2 linked regions of the Ketobacter alkanivorans genome follow. The protein of the gene in region 1 interacts with the protein of each later gene in a pairwise test. Links are inferred from orthologs where the notes say so. Each region holds a gene or a part of one and is shown on either strand. Other genes may lie near its edges.

What was found.
Region 2: the proteins of hfq (region 1) and rho interact in binary tests that used the Escherichia coli proteins (3 or more experiments, as listed by UniProt). The link is inferred for Ketobacter alkanivorans from one-to-one orthologs.

What each region holds. Positions count from the first base shown.
Region 1 is NZ_CP022684.1:3,493,609-3,499,306, reverse strand. What follows is about bases 2,788-5,698. They hold hfq (RNA chaperone Hfq), read right to left. Parts: upstream 4,420-5,698; coding sequence 4,156-4,419; downstream 2,788-4,155. Other genes in these bases: mutL (DNA mismatch repair endonuclease MutL), read right to left, coding at 5,479-5,698; miaA (tRNA (adenosine(37)-N6)-dimethylallyltransferase MiaA), read right to left, coding at 4,501-5,478; hflX (ribosome rescue GTPase HflX), read right to left, coding at 2,788-4,051. In the rest of the region: Kalk_RS14975 (ATP phosphoribosyltransferase regulatory subunit), read right to left, coding at 1-476; protease modulator HflC, read right to left, coding at 640-1,506; FtsH protease activity modulator HflK, read right to left, coding at 1,506-2,654; more of hflX, read right to left, coding at 2,723-2,787. UniProt on the Escherichia coli protein: RNA chaperone that binds small regulatory RNA (sRNAs) and mRNAs to facilitate mRNA translational regulation in response to envelope stress, environmental stress and changes in metabolite concentrations.
Region 2 is NZ_CP022684.1:2,109,326-2,121,606, reverse strand. The notes cover bases 9,371-12,171. They hold rho (transcription termination factor Rho), read right to left. Parts: upstream 11,501-12,171; coding sequence 10,241-11,500; downstream 9,371-10,240. Other genes in these bases: trxA (thioredoxin TrxA), read right to left, coding at 11,865-12,171; Kalk_RS09125 (2Fe-2S iron-sulfur cluster-binding protein), read right to left, coding at 9,371-10,182. Outside these bases: Kalk_RS09170 (SLC13 family permease), read right to left, coding at 1-832; argH (argininosuccinate lyase), read right to left, coding at 878-2,290; Kalk_RS09160 (sensor histidine kinase), read left to right, coding at 2,449-3,516; Kalk_RS09155 (LytR/AlgR family response regulator transcription factor), read left to right, coding at 3,669-4,415; hemC (hydroxymethylbilane synthase), read left to right, coding at 4,456-5,391; Kalk_RS09145 (uroporphyrinogen-III synthase), read left to right, coding at 5,388-6,167; Kalk_RS09140 (uroporphyrinogen-III C-methyltransferase), read left to right, coding at 6,187-7,404; Kalk_RS09135 (heme biosynthesis protein HemY), read left to right, coding at 7,401-8,645; Kalk_RS09130 (OsmC family protein), read right to left, coding at 8,716-9,156; more of Kalk_RS09125, read right to left, coding at 9,175-9,370; more of trxA, read right to left, coding at 12,172-12,188. UniProt on the Escherichia coli protein: Facilitates transcription termination by a mechanism that involves Rho binding to the nascent RNA, activation of Rho's RNA-dependent ATPase activity, and release of the mRNA from the DNA template.

The sequences.
Region 1 (5,698 bases):
AATTCGCAACAACCACCGCGACGCAGGGTTTCCAGCATCAGACCGATCACTTCGATGTCACTGGCGATGCCACCATGACCATAGATTTCGGCACCGATCTGGATCAGGCTGCGACTGGCCGCCAGGCTTTCGGGTTTGGCATGCAACACGTGGCCTGCATAACACAGGCGAGTCACACCTTCTCGATTGAGGGTATGGGCATCAATGCGCGCCACTTGGGTGGTCATATCAGCACGCACGCCCATTAGGCGGCCGGTGAGCTGATCGGTCAGTTTGAAGGTCTGCAGGGCCAGATCATTGCCCGCACCTGTCAGTAGGGATTCGAGATACTCAACCAGAGGGGGAAACACCTGCTCGTAACCCCAGCTTTTATAAAGATCCAGCAAGTCCCGACGCAACTGTTCCAGTTTCGCCGCCTGTGGGGGCAGGATTTCATCGATCCCATCGGGTAACAACCATCGATCTGCTGTGGCCATAAAGCGTTCGCCGTTGTCCTCTATTACTCTGTTTGAGTCGTTGTACGTCATGATTTAGGTTTTGGGGCCTGATTTAGCCCACAAAAAAACCGGGGGATCGCCCCGGTTTCCTTATGATAACACGCATCGAGGGGCCGAGTTAAACCTTTCGGCCCCTTTTTACCTACTCGCTCTTCATAAATCGGAAGAACTCTCCATCAGGCTGCACGACGATCAGGTCGTTCTTGCTGTTAAAGACATCTTTGTAGGCATCCATGCTGCGATAAAAGCTATAGAATTCAGGATCTTTCTGATAGGCGCTGGCATAGATTGACGCTGCTTCCGCATCGCCTGCACCCCGTAGCTCTTCCGCTTGACGATAGGCACCAGCCAGGATCTCGGTACGCTCACGATCGGCAGCAGCACTGATACCTTCTGCCAGCTCGGCACCGCGAGCACGATGGCTACGAGCTTCACGTTCACGCTCGGCACGCATCCGGTCGTATACCGAGGCACTGGCACTGGAAGGCAGCTCGATACGCTTGACCCGAATCTCCACCACATCAATACCCAGGGCTTCCTGAGCTTGGTCGTCAATGGCCTTGGCCAAATCCACCACCAGCTCTTCCCGCTCACCGGCCACAACTTCATACACAGTACGCGCACCAAACTGATTACGCAGGCCTTCGTTCACACGGGGGGCCAACAGCAGCCGCACACGAGTCTCAAGGCCGCCGCCGGTGGCAATATAAAACTGCTTGATGTCTTTGATACGCCACATCACGTATGAATCCACGATCAGACGCTTCTTCTCCTGGGTCAGATACTCTTCCTGACGCATTTCCAGTACGCGAATACGGCCATCAAACAGGCGCGGCTCATGTATAAAAGGTATTTTGAACTGGATCCCTGGCTGCAGATCATCTCTCACCACTTCACCAAATTTCAGCAATACGCCACGCTCACTTTCTTTCACGGTGAATATGGCGCTACCGGTAACCAGGGCAACCACTGCGATCAGCAGTAAGACTGTCATACTTTTGTTATTCATTAGCGATTCTCCCAGCGTGTTTCACGGGCCTGACGAATTCGCTCCAAGCCACGAACGGAGTCGGAGGCTTTTTTGGTCGCACCCTTGCTTTGCTGAGTAGAATCAGCTTCTACAACAATGGACTTCGCTTCTGTACGTCGACCTTCCAGGATTTTATCGATAGGGAGGTACATCATGCTATTGCCCCCATCCACGTCCACCAGAACCTTGGACGTGTTGCTGAGCACGCTTTCCATGGTGTCGATGTACATACGGCGACGGGTCACTTCCGGTGCCAGCTTGTACTCGGCATAAAGCCTTTCAAAGCGGTTGGCCTGACCTTTGGATCGCTCCACGATCTCGGCCTTGTAAGCGTTGGCCTCCTCGATCATGCGCTGCGCTTCACCACGCGCCTCTGGCACGATTTGGTTGGCGTAGGCTTCCGCTTCATTCTTAACGCGCTCTTCGTCTTCCCGTGCTTTGATAACATCATCGAAGGCGGCTTTCACTTCCTTGGGAGGATGTGCATCTTCGATGTTCAGCTTATCAATGGTGAGACCGGTTTTATAACGATCCAGATATTCCTGCAGGCGCTGATGCACTTCTACGGCGATGGCTTCACGGCCGTCGGTCAGCACCCGATCCATTTCGCTGCCACCCACCACGTGACGCAGTGCGGATTCCACCGCATTACGCAAGGTGTCGATGGGCGCACTGGATTCGAGGAAATAGGCTCTGGAATCCGTGACCACGAACTGAACCTGCAGATCCAAATCCACAATGTTCTGGTCTTCGGTGAGCATCGTGGCGCGCACCGGCATGGTTTCACGCTGGTTTACGTCCACTTTCTGTACAGTATCGATGCCCCATGGGTTCCAGTGTAGACCGGCACTGACGGTATCATGGTATTTGCCGAAACGCAGCACCAATGCTTCTTCGGCCTGTTCGACCCGATACAAACCGGCCACCAGCCACAACACGAAGACAACGCCCAGAATCAGCAATAACAGGCCGAAACCGCCGCTATCGTTGTTCTGACCACCACCCAGCATACCGCCGAATCGGTCTTGCAGTTTTTTGATCACATCGTCCAGTTCCGACTGGCCGCGGCCATCCCGGCCTCGCCATGGATCCTGATTACGCCCGCCACCGGGCTCATTCCAAGCCATACTATGCTCCGCTGTTTTCTATGCTGGGGGGAAATGTTATTGCATCTCAAAACGTTATAATAGGGTTATTATTCCGAATGGGTCGAATTTCGCAACCCCGACAAGCTTTGTTCCAGGTTTTCACGGTTCAACTCAAAGCGTTTTACCATCTGCTCCCATGCCTTTTGCGGCATACGAATATCAAGCAACGCGTTGCCCTGCTCGTCAGCCGACTCTGCCTGTACAGCCTTTAACCCGTAACAATGGGCCCGCACTGCTGATAGCTCGGGTGCCAAACACAAGGTACCCTCCACCATGCGCTTACCCAGCCGCTCATTCAAGGCTTGTAACAGTTCTGTCATCCCTGCACCTGTGCGCGCTGACAACCAAACCGCCACAGGCACCCCCTCGTCATCTCGTTCAATGCGAGGAGCGTAGTCGCCCATCAGGTCAATTTTGTTATAGACCATGAGAAACGGCACAGTATCGGCACCAATCTCATGCAGCACTTCATTAACCTGAAATATATTGTCTTCCCGCTCTTCGGAGCAGGCATCAACCACATGCAACAGAAAATCAGACTCGCGGCTTTCTTCCAGCGTGGCACGAAACGCCTCCACCAGTTTATGGGGAAGATGACGAATAAACCCCACTGTATCTGCCAGAATAACCGGGCCAAGATCTGACACATCAATGCGCCGCAATGTGGGGTCGAGGGTAGCAAAGAGCTGGTCTGCTGCATACACATCAGATGCAGTAAGGCGATTAAACAGTGTGGATTTCCCGGCATTGGTGTAACCCACCAGGGATACCGTGGGTACGTCCGCACGCTTACGGGCGCGGCGTCCTTGATCCCGCTGCTTACGCACTTTCTGCAGACGCTGCTGAATATACTTTACACGGGCCCGCAACAAGCGCCGATCCGTTTCCAACTGGGTTTCGCCGGGGCCACGCAAGCCGATACCGCCCTTTTGGCGCTCCAGGTGAGTCCAGCCACGCACCAATCGGGTGGAAAGGTGCTCAAGCTGAGCCAGCTCAACCTGCAACTTACCCTCGTGGGTGCGCGCACGCTGCGCAAAAATATCGAGAATCAGCCCCGTGCGATCCAGCACGCGACATTTGAGCTCGCGTTCAAGATTGCGCTCTTGGGATGGATTCAAGGAATGGTTGAAGATCACCAGATCGGCTTCGAATTCAGCAACCAACCCGGCCAGCTCTTCTACTTTACCGGTACCAATAAATAATCGGGAATTCGGTGCCGGACGCGACCCCTTAAGCACCCCCAGACGCTGGGCACCGGCGGAATCCACCAGCATTTCAAATTCCTGAAGGTCTTCGCCATCGAATTCTTTGGGAAATTCGATGTGAACAAGGACGGCCCGTTCACCACTTTGGGGACGGTCAAAAAGCGATTCCATTTAGCGGATTGCTACCAATTCAAACACAGCCGGAATCAGTGAGACGGGCCTGCGTAGCCGATTCAGCTGTCGCTTGCGACGCAGGCCAAAGCCACTCTGCCAGTTTATTGCTCAGAATTGCCGCCGTTTTCCTGGCCGGGGCGATCGTTTGTGCCATGAGCACGAGGATTGCGGGCCGGTACAACGGTGGAAATGGCGTGTTTGTAGACCATTTGATTAACGGTGTTACGCAGTAAAACCACATATTGGTCAAAAGATTCGACTTGACCTTGCAGCTTGATACCATTAACCAGAAATATGGATACTGGAATTCGTTCCTTGCGCAGGGCGTTCAAAAAAGGGTCTTGTAGAGAGTGCCCTTTAGACATAAAAGTCTCCTTGTGTTGGCCCAAAATCGGGCTAAAAGATCAAAAATAAATCACGATTCACATAGATAGAGAGATCGTCGGCTACGATAGCATGTCGTCCGCAGGCAAAATTTTCAAGACCTTTTCCAACAATTTTGGATCAGGGCTATCCAACCAATGCAGATCCTTCCAACTGCGAAGCCATGTTATCTGACGCTTGGCCAGCTGACGGGTAGCGATGATCCCCCGCTCTTCCATTTCAGCGTAGCTCAATTTGCCGTCCAGACAATCCCATACCTGCCTATACCCCACAGCCCGCATGGATGGCATGTCGGAATGTAAGTCGCCGCGATGATACAGGGCTTTCACTTCATCGTAAAAGCCCTCGATTAACATCTGATGAAAGCGATCGGCTATGCGCCGATGCAGCACGGCTCGATCCTGGGGGCAAACCGCCAGATTGACAGACTGATAAGGGAAATCTTCAGCGTTGCCACCCCAGGTACCGTCCCCTCCTTGTTTTTGGCGGCGATGCCATTCGCTGAGGGGGATGCCGGTGCTGCGGAACACCTCAAGCGCCCGCTGTATACGCTGGGCATCATTGGGGTTTAAGCGGGCTGCGGAGTCTGGATCTACCTTTGCCAACTCTGTGTGCAAGCTGGGCCAGCCTTGTTCGGCGGCCTCCTGCAATAGCTGCCGACGGATTGCATCGTCGGCAGACGGCAGGCTGGCAATGCCTTCCCGCAGCACCTTGAAGTAGAGCATCGTGCCCCCTACCAGCAGCGGAATGCGCCCACGGGCGGTAATATCGGCCATTTCACGGAGCGCATCGGTGCGAAAATCGGCGGCAGAATAACTCTCCGACGGGTCAAGAAAGTCGATCAGGCGATGGGGGGCTTTGACCAGGGTTTCGGCGTCCGGTTTGGCGGTGCCGATGTTCATGCCTTTATAGATCAGCGCGGAATCAACACTGATGATGTCCATGGGGAAGCGTTGCACCAGATCCACCGCCAACGCCGTTTTACCTGAGGCGGTGGGGCCCATCAAAAAGATGCACCAGGGTTTGCTGACAGTCTTCATTTAACGGCCCCGCAGGAACAGTTTATCCAATTCCGCCAGCGACATTTGAGTCCAGGTTGGGCGACCGTGATTACACTGGCCGCTGCGTTCGGTGATTTCCATGTCCCGCAGCAAGCCATTCATTTCTGGCAGGGTGAGCTTTCGATTGGCGCGCACCGAGCCATGACAGGCCATGGTAGAGAGCAGTTCATTGATGGAATGCTCAATGCGATCACTGCTG
Region 2 (12,281 bases), 1.4 Mb from region 1 along the record:
CGGTGTCACCGGCAAAGGTGAGGCGATCCCCGCCTCTTAGCTTTTCCAATGGCGAAACTGCCGCAAGCAGGCTGCCGTCCCGTTCTATTTCTGCCAGAAACACCCGTTTCAGGTTGCGCAGTCCGGCTTCTGAAATAGTCTTGCCTTCTAATGGCCCTGCCGATGCTACGGTGACATCGAGGGTGAATTCGCGCAGTTTGGCGAAGGCTTGCCGTTGTTTGTGAGCAGGCAAAAAGCGCGGCACAACCCAAATCAACAGTATCAAGCCGCACAGCGCAACCGGTACGCCCACCGGCGATATGCTAAACAGGCCAAGGGAGTTGTCACCGGTGAGTTCGGCGTATTGGCTGCTGACGATAAGGTTGGTGCTGGTGCCAATCAGCGTCATGGTGCCGCCCAGGATCGAGGCGTAGCTGAGGGGTATCAATAATTTGGACGCGGGGATGTCGATTTTGGCCGCCCAGCTGCGCACCGTGGGAATCAGTGTGGCCACCACGGGCGTGTTGTTCAGGAAGGCGCTCAGCATGATGGTGGGAGCACACAAGCGCAGGATGGCGGTAGTAAGGGATTTGGGGTGGCCCAGCATTTTGTTCTCAATGCTGTGGATGGCTCCGGAACCCTGCATGCCGGCAGCGATGACGAACATGGCGGCAACGGTCATCAGGCCGGGGTTGCTGAAGCCATCAAGCGCTTCATTGGCAGAGAGAATGCCGCTTAGACTGAGTACGGTCAAAGCGGCCATCATCACCAAATGGGGAGCGAGATCGGTGCGCAGCAGGGTGATAAGGACGGCGGCCAACAGCCCGATAGTGAACCACGCTTCCCAACCCATAATTGTATGTGTCTCCGACGTTAGAGGGTGCAGCTTAGTTAAGGTTTAGCCACGGGCGCTGATTTTTGCGCGTGCCCGGCTTGCTGCGGCACGCACCTGAGCTGGCGCGGTGCCACCCAGATGATTGCGGGCGTTCACGGAACCTTCCAGGGTCAGCACTTGGAATACATCGTCGGTGATTATGTCGCTGAACTGTTGCAGTTCCTGCAACGACATCTCCGCCAGATCCTTTTTCTGTGCCACGCCGTAGCCAACGGCTTTACCCACGATTTCGTGAGAGTCGCGGAAGGCTACGCCTTTTTTCACTAAATAATCCGCCAGATCGGTGGCTGTTGAAAAACCTCGGCGGGCCGCTTCGCGCATGTTGTCTTTCTTAACCTGAATAGCAGGCATCATGTCGGCATAGGCGCGCAGGCAGTTGAACAGGGTGTCCACCGTGTCGAACAGGGGTTCTTTATCTTCCTGATTGTCTTTGTTATAGGCCAGGCACTGGGATTTCATCAGAGTCAGCAACGAGATCAGGTGGCCATTAACCCGGCCGGTCTTGCCCCGTACCAGTTCGGGTACATCGGGGTTTTTCTTTTGCGGCATGATGGAGGAGCCGGTGCAGAAACGATCCGGCAGATCCACGAAATCAAACTGGGCGGACGCCCACAGCACCAGTTCCTCGGAGAAGCGGGACATATGGGTCATGGCCAGCGCTGCGGCAGAGCAGAATTCAATGGCGAAATCACGATCGCTGACGCCATCCAGTGAGTTCTCGCAGATTTCATCAAAACCCAGCAGTCTGGCGGTAATGGAGCGGTCGATGGGGTAGGTGGTGCCCGCCAGCGCAGCAGAACCCAGAGGCATGCGGTTAACCCGTTTGCGACAATCCACCAGGCGCTCATAATCACGGAACAGCATTTCGTTCCAGGCCAGAATGTGGTGGCCAAAGGTTACCGGTTGTGCGGTTTGCAAATGGGTGAAGCCGGGCATGATGGTGTCCGCTTCCCGCTCGGCCAGATCCACCAACCCGGTTTGCAGGCGGGTGAGTTCGCAGAGAATCGCGTCAATGGCGTCGCGCAGGTATAGGCGGATGTCGGTGGCTACCTGATCGTTACGGGAGCGACCAGTGTGCAGTTTCTTGCCGGTGATGCCGATGCGCTGGGTGAGGCGCGCTTCGATGTTCATGTGCACGTCTTCCAGCGCCACCGACCATTCGAATTCGCCATTGCGGATCTCCAGGCGGATGGCTTCCAGCCCCTCGATGATGGTGGTTTTCTCTTCCTGGGTCAGTACGCCGACTTCTGCCAGCATGGTGGCGTGCGCGATGGAACCGTTGATATCCTGCTCGGCCATTTTCTGATCGAAGTCCACGGAGGCGGTGAAGACCTGTACGAAGGCGTCGGTGGCTTCGGTGAAGCGGCCGCCCCACTGGATATTCTGGGCAGGTTTGTTTTTGGAAGAGTCAGACATGGAGAATCCTGTTACCGGTAAATTACGCTCTGCCAAATCGAGTTTGGCGTATACTGAAGGGCAGGTGTTGTATTAGGCGCTGCCCCAGAAATTCGAAGCCGCGAGTATATCACGCAGTTACACACAAACCATCACCAGCCATAAGGACCGCCCGGGTAATGAGCAGACCGAGCATGACTCAACAGGAGCAGGAGGAAAACTTCTTTCTGCCGGATCTTTGCGATCGTCAATCGGTGTTCTTTCTGGTGCTGATTGCCGAGCTGTTTTCTCTGGTGATTGTGCTGGTTGGCAGCAGTTTAATGGCATTCGATTGGATGCAGTTGGGGCTGGTGTCGCTGTTTGTGCAGTGGGTGGCACTGTCCAGTGCGGCGATTCTTTGTAAGCTGAGGGGCTATCTGCGCAGCCTGCCGCAGCAGCGGGCGGTATTGCTAAGCTACCTGCTGATCCCTGCTAATACCTGGCTGATGAGCGTGCTCAGTCAGGTATGGTTCAGTTTCAACCCGCAAGGCTCACTGCTGGCGATCGTATTCTCCAATTCTGTGCTGACGCATGTGGTGATTGCCGCCATCATTGGTGGTCTGGTGATTCGCTATTTTTACCTGCAGGCCATGCTGATTGCCCGTCGGCAGTCAGAATTGCTGCACCGTATACAGGCATTGCAGTCTCGTATTCGGCCGCACTTTTTGTTCAATAGCATGAATATCATTGCCAGCTTGATTGAAACCGATCCTCGCACTGCTGAAACGGTGGTGGAGGATCTTTCTGCCTTGTTTCGGGCCAGCCTTCACCATGTGGGCAATCAGGTGCCGTTGGATGAGGAGTTCGAACTGTGCAATAAGTATCTCAATATCGAAAAGCTGCGCCTGGGTAAGCGCCTGGATGTGCAATGGGATATTCGCTCTGTACCTAAAGAGGTGATGATTCCGTTGCTCACCTTACAGCCTCTGCTGGAAAACGCGGTATTGCATGGGGTGCAGCCGTTGCCGCAAGGGGGGATCGTGGAGATTCGCGCCAGTTACTCCCATGGGGTGTTTGAGCTGACGATCACCAATCCTTTTGTGGAAAAGGGGGCTGATGTGGAATCCGGCGGCAACCGGATGGCCCTGGAGAATACCCGCAACCGGTTGGCGGCCCTGTACGGTGATCGCGCCAAACTGACCGGGTATGCCGAAGGTAGTCGGTATATCACCCGGTTGTCGTACCCTTATCCGGTTAAAACAGGTTGAATCTGGCCGCATAAGTATACAGAGTATCCAAAAAGGTTGAATTGGTGCTCTATTTTGGCTCCGGATCCATGCTAAGGTTATCAATATGACGAAAAGCTCACCTGATTCGTGCACCCAAAATAAGAGAACAATAAGAGAAGTGTGGTCCGATGATTCGAGTGTTGATATGTGATGACGAGCCCCTGGCTCGTGACCGTATGCGACGAATGTTGGAGAAAATCCCAGCAACCCTGTGTGTCGGGGAGGCCGAAAATGGCCAAGAGCTGCTGGAGATGGTCCCCCGAGTGCATCCTGAACTGATTCTGCTGGACATCCGTATGCCCGGTATGGACGGCTTGCAGGCGGCCTCCCGCCTCAGTGATGGTGACAACCCCCCTGCGATAATATTCTGTACTGCCTACGATGAGCATGCCATTGAAGCCTTCAAAGTGAATGCGGTGGATTACCTGCTGAAACCCGTGCGCCAGGAAGACCTGGAAGGTGCCCTCAGCAAAGCCAGCCGTATCAATAAGGCGCAGATGAGTGCCGTGCGCAAAGAGCTGGGCGAAGAGCATGACCCTGACAGCAGTGAGCGGGAATACATCAGTGCCCGCAGCCGTCGCGGCATCGAGCTGATCCCGGTGGCGGATGTGCGTTATTTTCTTGCCGATCAAAAGTACGTCACCGTGCGCCATAGTCAGGGCGAGACCTTGCTGGATGAAACCCTGAAGGATCTGGAAACCGAATTTGGCGAGCGCTTTTTTCGCATCCATCGCAATGCACTGGTGGCGCTGGACTACGTTGAGGGAATGGAGCATAAGGGCAGCCAATATCAGCTTAGAATACAGGGTATAGCCGAGCGTTTGACCGTCAGTCGGCGCCATGCCTCGGCGGTGAAGAAGCTGCTTCAAAGGCTCTGATGTGATAGGGTTGCTGCCATAGATATTGAGGCAGAACCCTATGACAGACAACGTATTACGTATCGCCACCCGACAAAGCCCCCTGGCCCTGTGGCAGGCCGAATATGTTAAATCCAAACTGGAGCAGGCCCACCCCGGCCTTCGGGTTGAGCTGTTGGGTATGAAAACCCGCGGTGATGTGATTCTCGACACGCCGCTGGCCAAAGTGGGGGGCAAAGGCCTGTTTGTTAAAGAGCTGGAAGTCGCCATGCTGGAGCAGCGTGCCGACATCGCCGTGCACTCCATGAAAGATGTTCCGGTGGAGTTTCCACCAGGACTTGGTCTGGTGGTGATCTGTGAGCGGGAAGATCCCCGCGATGCTTTTGTTTCCAATCATTATGAATCCATAGACGACTTGCCTCAGGGGGCGGTGCTGGGCACCTGCAGCCTGCGCCGTCAGGCCCAGGTGCGTGAGCGGCGTCCGGACCTTAAAATTGTCGACTTGCGGGGTAATGTTAATTCTCGCCTGGCCAAGCTGGATGATGGCCAGTTTGATGCCATTATTCTGGCTGCGGCCGGTTTGAAGCGTCTGGGTTTTGATGAGCGCATTCGTCGCGCCATGCCTGCCGAGGAAAGCCTGCCAGCGGTGGGGCAAGGCGCGGTAGGTATTGAATGTCGTCTGGATGATGCCCATACCATTGAATTGCTGCAGTGTTTGAAGCACGCAGACACCACCACGCGGGTGGCGGCGGAACGGGCCATGAATAATCGTCTGGAGGGTGGTTGTCAGGTGCCTATTGCCGGTTATTCTGTGCTCGAAGGCGATCAAATATGGCTGCGCGGGCTGGTGGGCGAACCGGATGGGTCCAAAATTGTACGTCATGAGGTCCGTGGCCCTCGCGATCAGGCAGAGGCTCTGGGCCACGAGCTGGCGGACGAGCTGCTGCGGCAGGGGGCCCGCCTGATTCTGGATCGGTTGTATCAGTCCGAACCATGAGCGAGTCGTTAACGGCAAGTCTCGACGGCGTTACCGTGGTGGTAACCCGGCCTCTGGATCAGGCTGCTGCCCTCCGGGAGCCCTTGTTGCAGGCTGGGGCCGAAGTCATCAGTTTGCCGACGCTGCAGATCGAGCCGATTGAGATCGGCCCGTTGCAGCGCAATCTGATACTGGATCTGGATCGATACGCCTTTGTCATCTGTGTTTCCTCCAACGCTGCGCGGCTGGGGTTGGATGCACTGTCGGATTACTGGCCTCAGTGGCCGGTGCAGCAGCAATGGTTGGCGGTCGGGCCTGCCAGTGGTGAGGCCATGTCAGGGTGGGGACTGAATCTGAAAACCGCCCAGCAGGGAGCCACCAGCGAGACTCTGCTGGATTGGCCAGAGTTGCAGGATCTTACCGGGCAGCGGATTTTGATCCTGCGGGGTGAAGGGGGCAGGGAAACACTGGCAGATACCTTGCGCCAGCGGGGTGCGCACGTGGATTATCTTGAGTTGTATCGGCGGGTTAAGCCCACGGTGGATACAGCTCCCTTGTTGCAGGCCCTGAGGGGCGAAAGGGTGATTCTCACCGTGACAAGCGGTGATGGATTACGTAATCTCATGAGCATGGTGGAGGGGGATGTGGCCAGTCTGCAACGCTGTCCACTGGTGGTTGTGAGCGGACGCCTGGCGCAATTTGCCCGGGAACAGGGTTTCCTGCGTGTATGGCAGGCAGACAGCCCCGCCGCCTCTGATATGATTGCAACCATTAAGGCCATTCAACACCGGGATTGATAAGGCAAACAGGAACTCCATGACCGAACAGAACCAGGGCGACAACCATAACGCAGTACCGTCCACCGACGTGGTCGCTTCCACTGCTCCCCAGTCCGTTCAGGACAAAATCAAGCGCTCTGAACAGCCGTCCAAGGCCAGCTCGGTGCCGGCACGTTTGGGTTGGCTGGCAAAAACAGTGCTTGCCCTCAGCCTGCTGCTGGCTGTGGCGGCGGCCGGGCTTGTGGGTTACCAGTTCTATCAGTCTCAGCAGGATAAGTTGGTGTTGCTGTCTGAGCGCGAGGCGGTATCCCGTGCTATGCAGTCCCGCGAAACCCGCCTGGATAAACTGCAAGGTGAGGTGGTACAGCTGACCCAGCAACTCAAGCAGGAGCGGGATGCGATCAAAAGCGCCAATCAAAGCCGTGAATCGTTGCAGTCACGCATTTCGGTGCTGGAAAAAGACATAGCCGCCATCAGCGGCGCTCACCGAATTGACTGGATGTTGAGAGAGGTGGAACACTTTTTATCCGTGGCGGAGCAGCGCCTGACATTGCTGGGCGACGCGCGTGGTGCGCTGGCACTGATGTCGGAAGCGGACGATATTGTTCGTGCCATGCAAGAGCCCAAGGCACGCACGCTGCGGGAAGCCATGGTCAAAGATATTCACAAACTGAAACTGGCCTCGGAAACCAGCGTCGATGTGGAAGGGATATTTCTGCGCCTGAGTGCACTCAGTGACCGTGTGGTGAAGCTGGGTATCCCCAGTTTTGAGCTGAAGCAGGAGCCCATGACGGCGCAAGCCGGAGACGTGCTGCCCGAAGACGGTCTGCCGTTGTTCTGGTATCGCTTTAAAAAGTTTCTGGCCTCGCTCTACGACTATCAGAAACATCCCAAGGGGCGTCCTATCACCCTTACAGAAGATCGTGAATTCCTGGCCCGTAATGTCATTATGCTGTTGCAGCAGGCTCAGTTGGCGTTGTTGCGGGGGGATAACCAGGCTTATCGGGTCAGTCTTACCGGTGCGCGTGAGCGAGTGGAAATGTACATTCACCAACAAAGCGGTGAAACCCAGTTCTTTGTCGCTGAAATCAGCGAATTGCTCGCTGTACAGCTACGCCCACCCATGCCTACCCTCGAGGAATCATCCCGCGCCGTGCGGGTATTTCGTGACTATTGGAACAAAGAAAAGCTCATACGTGAGCAGCAAATCCTGAAGTTGCAGAACGAGACTGGTCAGCAGGAGTTCGCTCGGTGAGGTCGCTACTCAATCTGATTCGCATCAAGGGCTCAACCATCATGTTTCTGGTGATGGGCAGTTTTGTGGGCGCACTGTTCTTCAAGGCAGTGGCAAAAGATCCGGGCTATATTCTGCTGGCCCATGGTAAGCACACCTTTGAAACCAGTTTGCTGGTGGGGATTTTGGTGGTGGTGGTGTTTGCCGTTCTGTTGTACTGGCTGGTGGTCATTGTGCGGCGCTTGACCAGTCTGAGCCTGTTCCGCAGTAGCAGCAATAAGCTCACCACCGATGGCTTGATTGCCCTGGCCCAAGGTGACTGGGCCAATGCTGAAAAGCGCTTGGCGAAAGCCGCCCGAGGCAACGATGTCCCCTTGATTAACTACCTTACAGCGGCTCAGGCCGCCCATGAGCAGGGCAAGGATGACGCACGGGATCAGTATTTGCGATTGGCCCACGAATCCACCAAGGGGGCCGATGCGGCGGTCAGCCTCACCAAGGCCCGCCTGCAGTATCAAAGTGGGCACTGGGAGGAGTGCCTGGCAACGTTGATGAAGCTGTCGCGGGATGCCAAATCCCCCAGTTATCCTTATGTGATCAAAATGCTGTCCAAGGTGTATGTGGAGCTGGAAGACTGGGAAAGCTTGCGGGAACTATTGCCCGCCATGAAGAAACAGAAGGTGGTCAGCGAAGATGAATTCAGTCGTTTGGCACGGCTATGCTACGAAGGCAAGTTGAAAAGGGCGGTGCGCGGCGAATCGAATCAGGATAAACGCAAAAACCTGAAAGATGCCTGGCACCAGATTCCCAAGAAATTTCACACTGAGCCATCCCTGGTAAGAATATACGCAGAGGGCCTGATTGCAGCCGACGCCGGAGCAGACGCGGAACGGGTGATCACTGACCTGCTGCGCAAAAACTGGGATGATGGGCTGGTGCAGGTCTATGGGCAGGTCATGGGCGGCGATGTGGAAAAACAGATGCTGTGGTGCGAAAACTGGCTCAAGGAGCGTCCTAATAATCCAATGTTGCTGCTGACCATGGGGCGGCTCAGTCTGCAGCTCAAGAGCTGGGATAAAGCCCGCAGCTATTTTGAAGCCAGCCTGCGATCTCGTAAAAGCGCTCAGGCTTACGGTGAGCTAGGCCGATTACTGAGTCACATGGGGGAGCCCCAAGCCAGTAATGAGCACTTCCAGTCCGGGCTGGCGATGATTGCCGAACGCCTGCCAGACCTGCCGATGCCGGATTCCCCCGAGCCGTGATGATTTTTCGGCGCGCAATCTGAAATCTAATGTGGTGCCGGTGGTGTTAAATCCTGAAGCAGCCAACCGGCTATTGCAGAGTGTTGCCCGCCGTATCCTGCACCGTAACATTCACCGGAATACCCTGACGAATACTTTGGGTCACCACACAAAAATCCTCAAACTGCTCCAGTGCTGATGGCAGATGGGACAGGCTGTCTGGGTTTGCCACCTGCATGACGACGTCCAGTTTGCCGATCCGCCAACGGCCGTCAATGCGCTCCAGTTGGCCGGTTACGGTGGCCTGTATGTTGCCAGGCTGATCCTTCTTTTTGCGTAGCGCGAACAGCAAGCTGGCGCACAGGCAATTGCCAACGGCAGCGGCAACCATGCGAGCGGGGTTGGGGCCTTCCCCTTTGCCCAGAGGCGGGGGCTCATCCGTCAGCACATCACCAAATTCACCAAAATCGATCTTGAACAGGTAGTCTTCCATCAATTCCAATCGAATGCTGAACTGGTTGTGATCACTCATGACAAATTCCTTGCCGTTTTAACGCGGGGCGTAATCGAACACGTCCGAAATCATCTGTTCTGGTTGCATGCCTGCTGCTACAAAATCATCAAAAGTCGCATACACCATGGGCGGTGAGCCGCCACAGATAATAGACCAGTCGCTGAAATTACCTTGCAGATCATCCAGCACCGCTTTGTGAACTAAGCCACTCCGCCCTGGCCATTCCGGGTGGTCTGACACCACAGGGATGTAGGTGATATTGCTGTGTAATTGTGACATGGCGAGCATTGCGTCGTGCTGATACAAGTCATTAGCAGAGCGGGCCCCCCAGTATACGGTTATCGGGCGTGGGTCGTTGGCGGCGGTCAGCCCTTCCAGCATGGCCTTGATTTGGGAGTAACCGGTACTGGCAGCGATCATCATCAGTTTTTTTGCATGCTGCATTTTGAGCAGGGTTGTTTCCCCATGGGGCAGGCTTAGTTTGAGTATTTCGCCGGTCTTCAGGCGACGTTCCAGCAGTGGGTAGCTGTCACTGTCGTTGGTGGCGCGGATATGCAGTTCCAGGGTGCGATCGTTGCGCGGGGCACTGGCAATGGAGAAGGCTGCGCTATTCTCTGAATCCAAAACCACCTGCAGGTATTGGCCTGGATAGAAGTCCACTCTTTTGCCTGCCGGCAGTCTCAGTGTCACCACCTTGACGTCCTTGCTGGCTTGGTGGATGTCCGTAATTTGGGCGCTGACTTGGTGGGTGGGTAATTGTCCCGGTGCTAACACGCGCTCTATCTCCAGTTGCAAATCGGTAAGGGGAAGCAGCAAACAACAGAATACAGGTTCAATCGGGCCGTCGGAAGCGTCCACAATGTTGTTCAGGTGTTTCAGTCTGGCCTTGCCTGTTACTAGTCTGGCCGCACACAGTTGGCAGGTACCGGCATCACAGGCACGAGGTACGCGTAAGCCCTGGCGGGTAGCCGCATCCAATACTGTTTCGGATTCATCGACCAGACAGCGAAGCTGACTGGGTAGAAAGGTGATCTGGTGTGCCAAGTCTGATGTGCCATTGACACATGGCCGGTGGTTTTAAGCACCGGCCATGTTGAATACGCTATTTGCGCTTCATGGAGTCGAAGAACTCTTCGTTGGTTTTGGTATCGCGCATCTTGTCGATGAGAAATTCCATGGCAGCGATTTCGTCCATTGGGTGAAGAATTTTGCGCAGAATCCACATCTTCTTCAATTCGTCTTCGGTGGTCAGCAGATCTTCGCGACGGGTGCCGGAGCGATTGATGTTGATGGCGGGGAATACCCGTTTCTCAGCAATGCGACGATCCAGATGCAGCTCCTGGTTACCGGTACCTTTGAATTCTTCGAAGATTACCTCATCCATTTTGGAGCCGGTATCCACCAGCGCAGTGGCCAGAATGGTCAGGCTTCCGCCTTCCTCGATGTTACGGGCGGCACCGAAGAAACGCTTGGGGCGCTCCAGGGCGTGGGCATCCACACCACCGGTCAATACTTTACCCGATGAAGGAATCACCGTGTTGTAGGCACGGGCCAGACGCGTGATGGAGTCCAGCAGGATAATGACGTCTTTTTTGTGCTCAACCAGTCGTTTGGCCTTTTCCAATACCATTTCGGCCACTTGAACATGACGTGAAGGCGGCTCATCGAAGGTGCTGGCAACCACTTCGCCACGCACAGTGCGGCGCATCTCGGTTACTTCTTCAGGGCGCTCGTCGATCAGCAGGACAATCAGATGACAATCAGGGCTGTTGCGTGTGATGGACTGGGCAATATTCTGCAGCATCAGCGTCTTACCGGCCTTGGGGGGCGATACGATCAAGCCGCGTTGGCCTTTACCGATGGGAGCCACCAGATCAATGGTCCGGGCGGTGATGTCCTCGGTACTGCCGTTGCCTGTTTCCATAATCAGACGTTCCTGTGGGAACAGTGGCGTCAGGTTTTCGAACAGGATTTTGTTTTTGGCATTTTCCGGGCGATCAAGATTGATCTCGTTGACCTTCAGCAGCGCAAAATACCGCTCTCCCTCTTTGGGCGGACGAATTTTGCCGGAAATGGTGTCGCCAGTGCGCAGATTGAAACGGCGTATTTGGCTTGGAGATACATAGATGTCATCAGGGCCGGCCAGGTAAGAACCCTCGGCGGAGCGGAGGAAGCCAAAACCATCTTGGAGTATTTCCAGTACACCGTCGCCGAAGATGTCTTCGCCGCTTTTGGCGTGCTTTTTGAGAATGCTGAAGATTACGTCCTGTTTTCGAGTACGAGCCATGTTTTCCAGGCCCATTTCGGTAGCGACGTTAACAAGTTCAGCAATTGGTTTTGTTTTAAGTTCGGTGAGATTCATTTCCGTGGAGGTCATATTTGATTGATTATTTAAAGGTAAGGAGAGCCAAGACCCGGCGGATACAGGGCGAGTCGGGCGCTATTATAGAGACTCATGCGTTTTGAATTAGGAATTGCTGCTCCAAAAAACAGGAGCAATAAAGTCAATCTAGCACTCGCTTGCCAAGGCGTCCAGCATGTCGACATCAAACACGTTAATTGATGAGCGATTCTTCACAGCGTTTGTTTATGGGTTGAAAGAGGTGAGGAATCGACGAGATGCTTGGAATTGCTCTCCGCGTTGCGCTTTCAGCTTGTTAATAAGAAGTTGAAGACACAAACACGACAAATGGAACCCCGACCCGTGAAGATCGGGGCAGGGGGTATTATATATTACTGTCTAGGAACGCTGTCAATTGCGATTTCGATAAAGCACCCACTTTAGTGGCTTCTACGTTGCCATTTTTGAACAGCATCAGGGTGGGAATGCCACGGATACCATACTTTGGCGGGGTATCGGGGTTGTCATCAATATTTAATTTGGCAATTTTGAGCTTGCCATCATATTCACCGGAGATCTCGTCCAATATGGGGGCGATCATTTTGCAGGGGCCGCACCACTCTGCCCAGTAATCCACTAGCACCGGGCTGTCGGATTGAAGTACCTCAGCGTCAAAAGTGCCGTCAGTTACATTTACGATGTTGCTCATTGGTCTCTCCAGTTTTGCCATGGCTGTCGTCGTTGCGATCAGCTATGGACCCTATAGTAATGCTTTAATCGCCTGATTGTACGTTTCGTGATG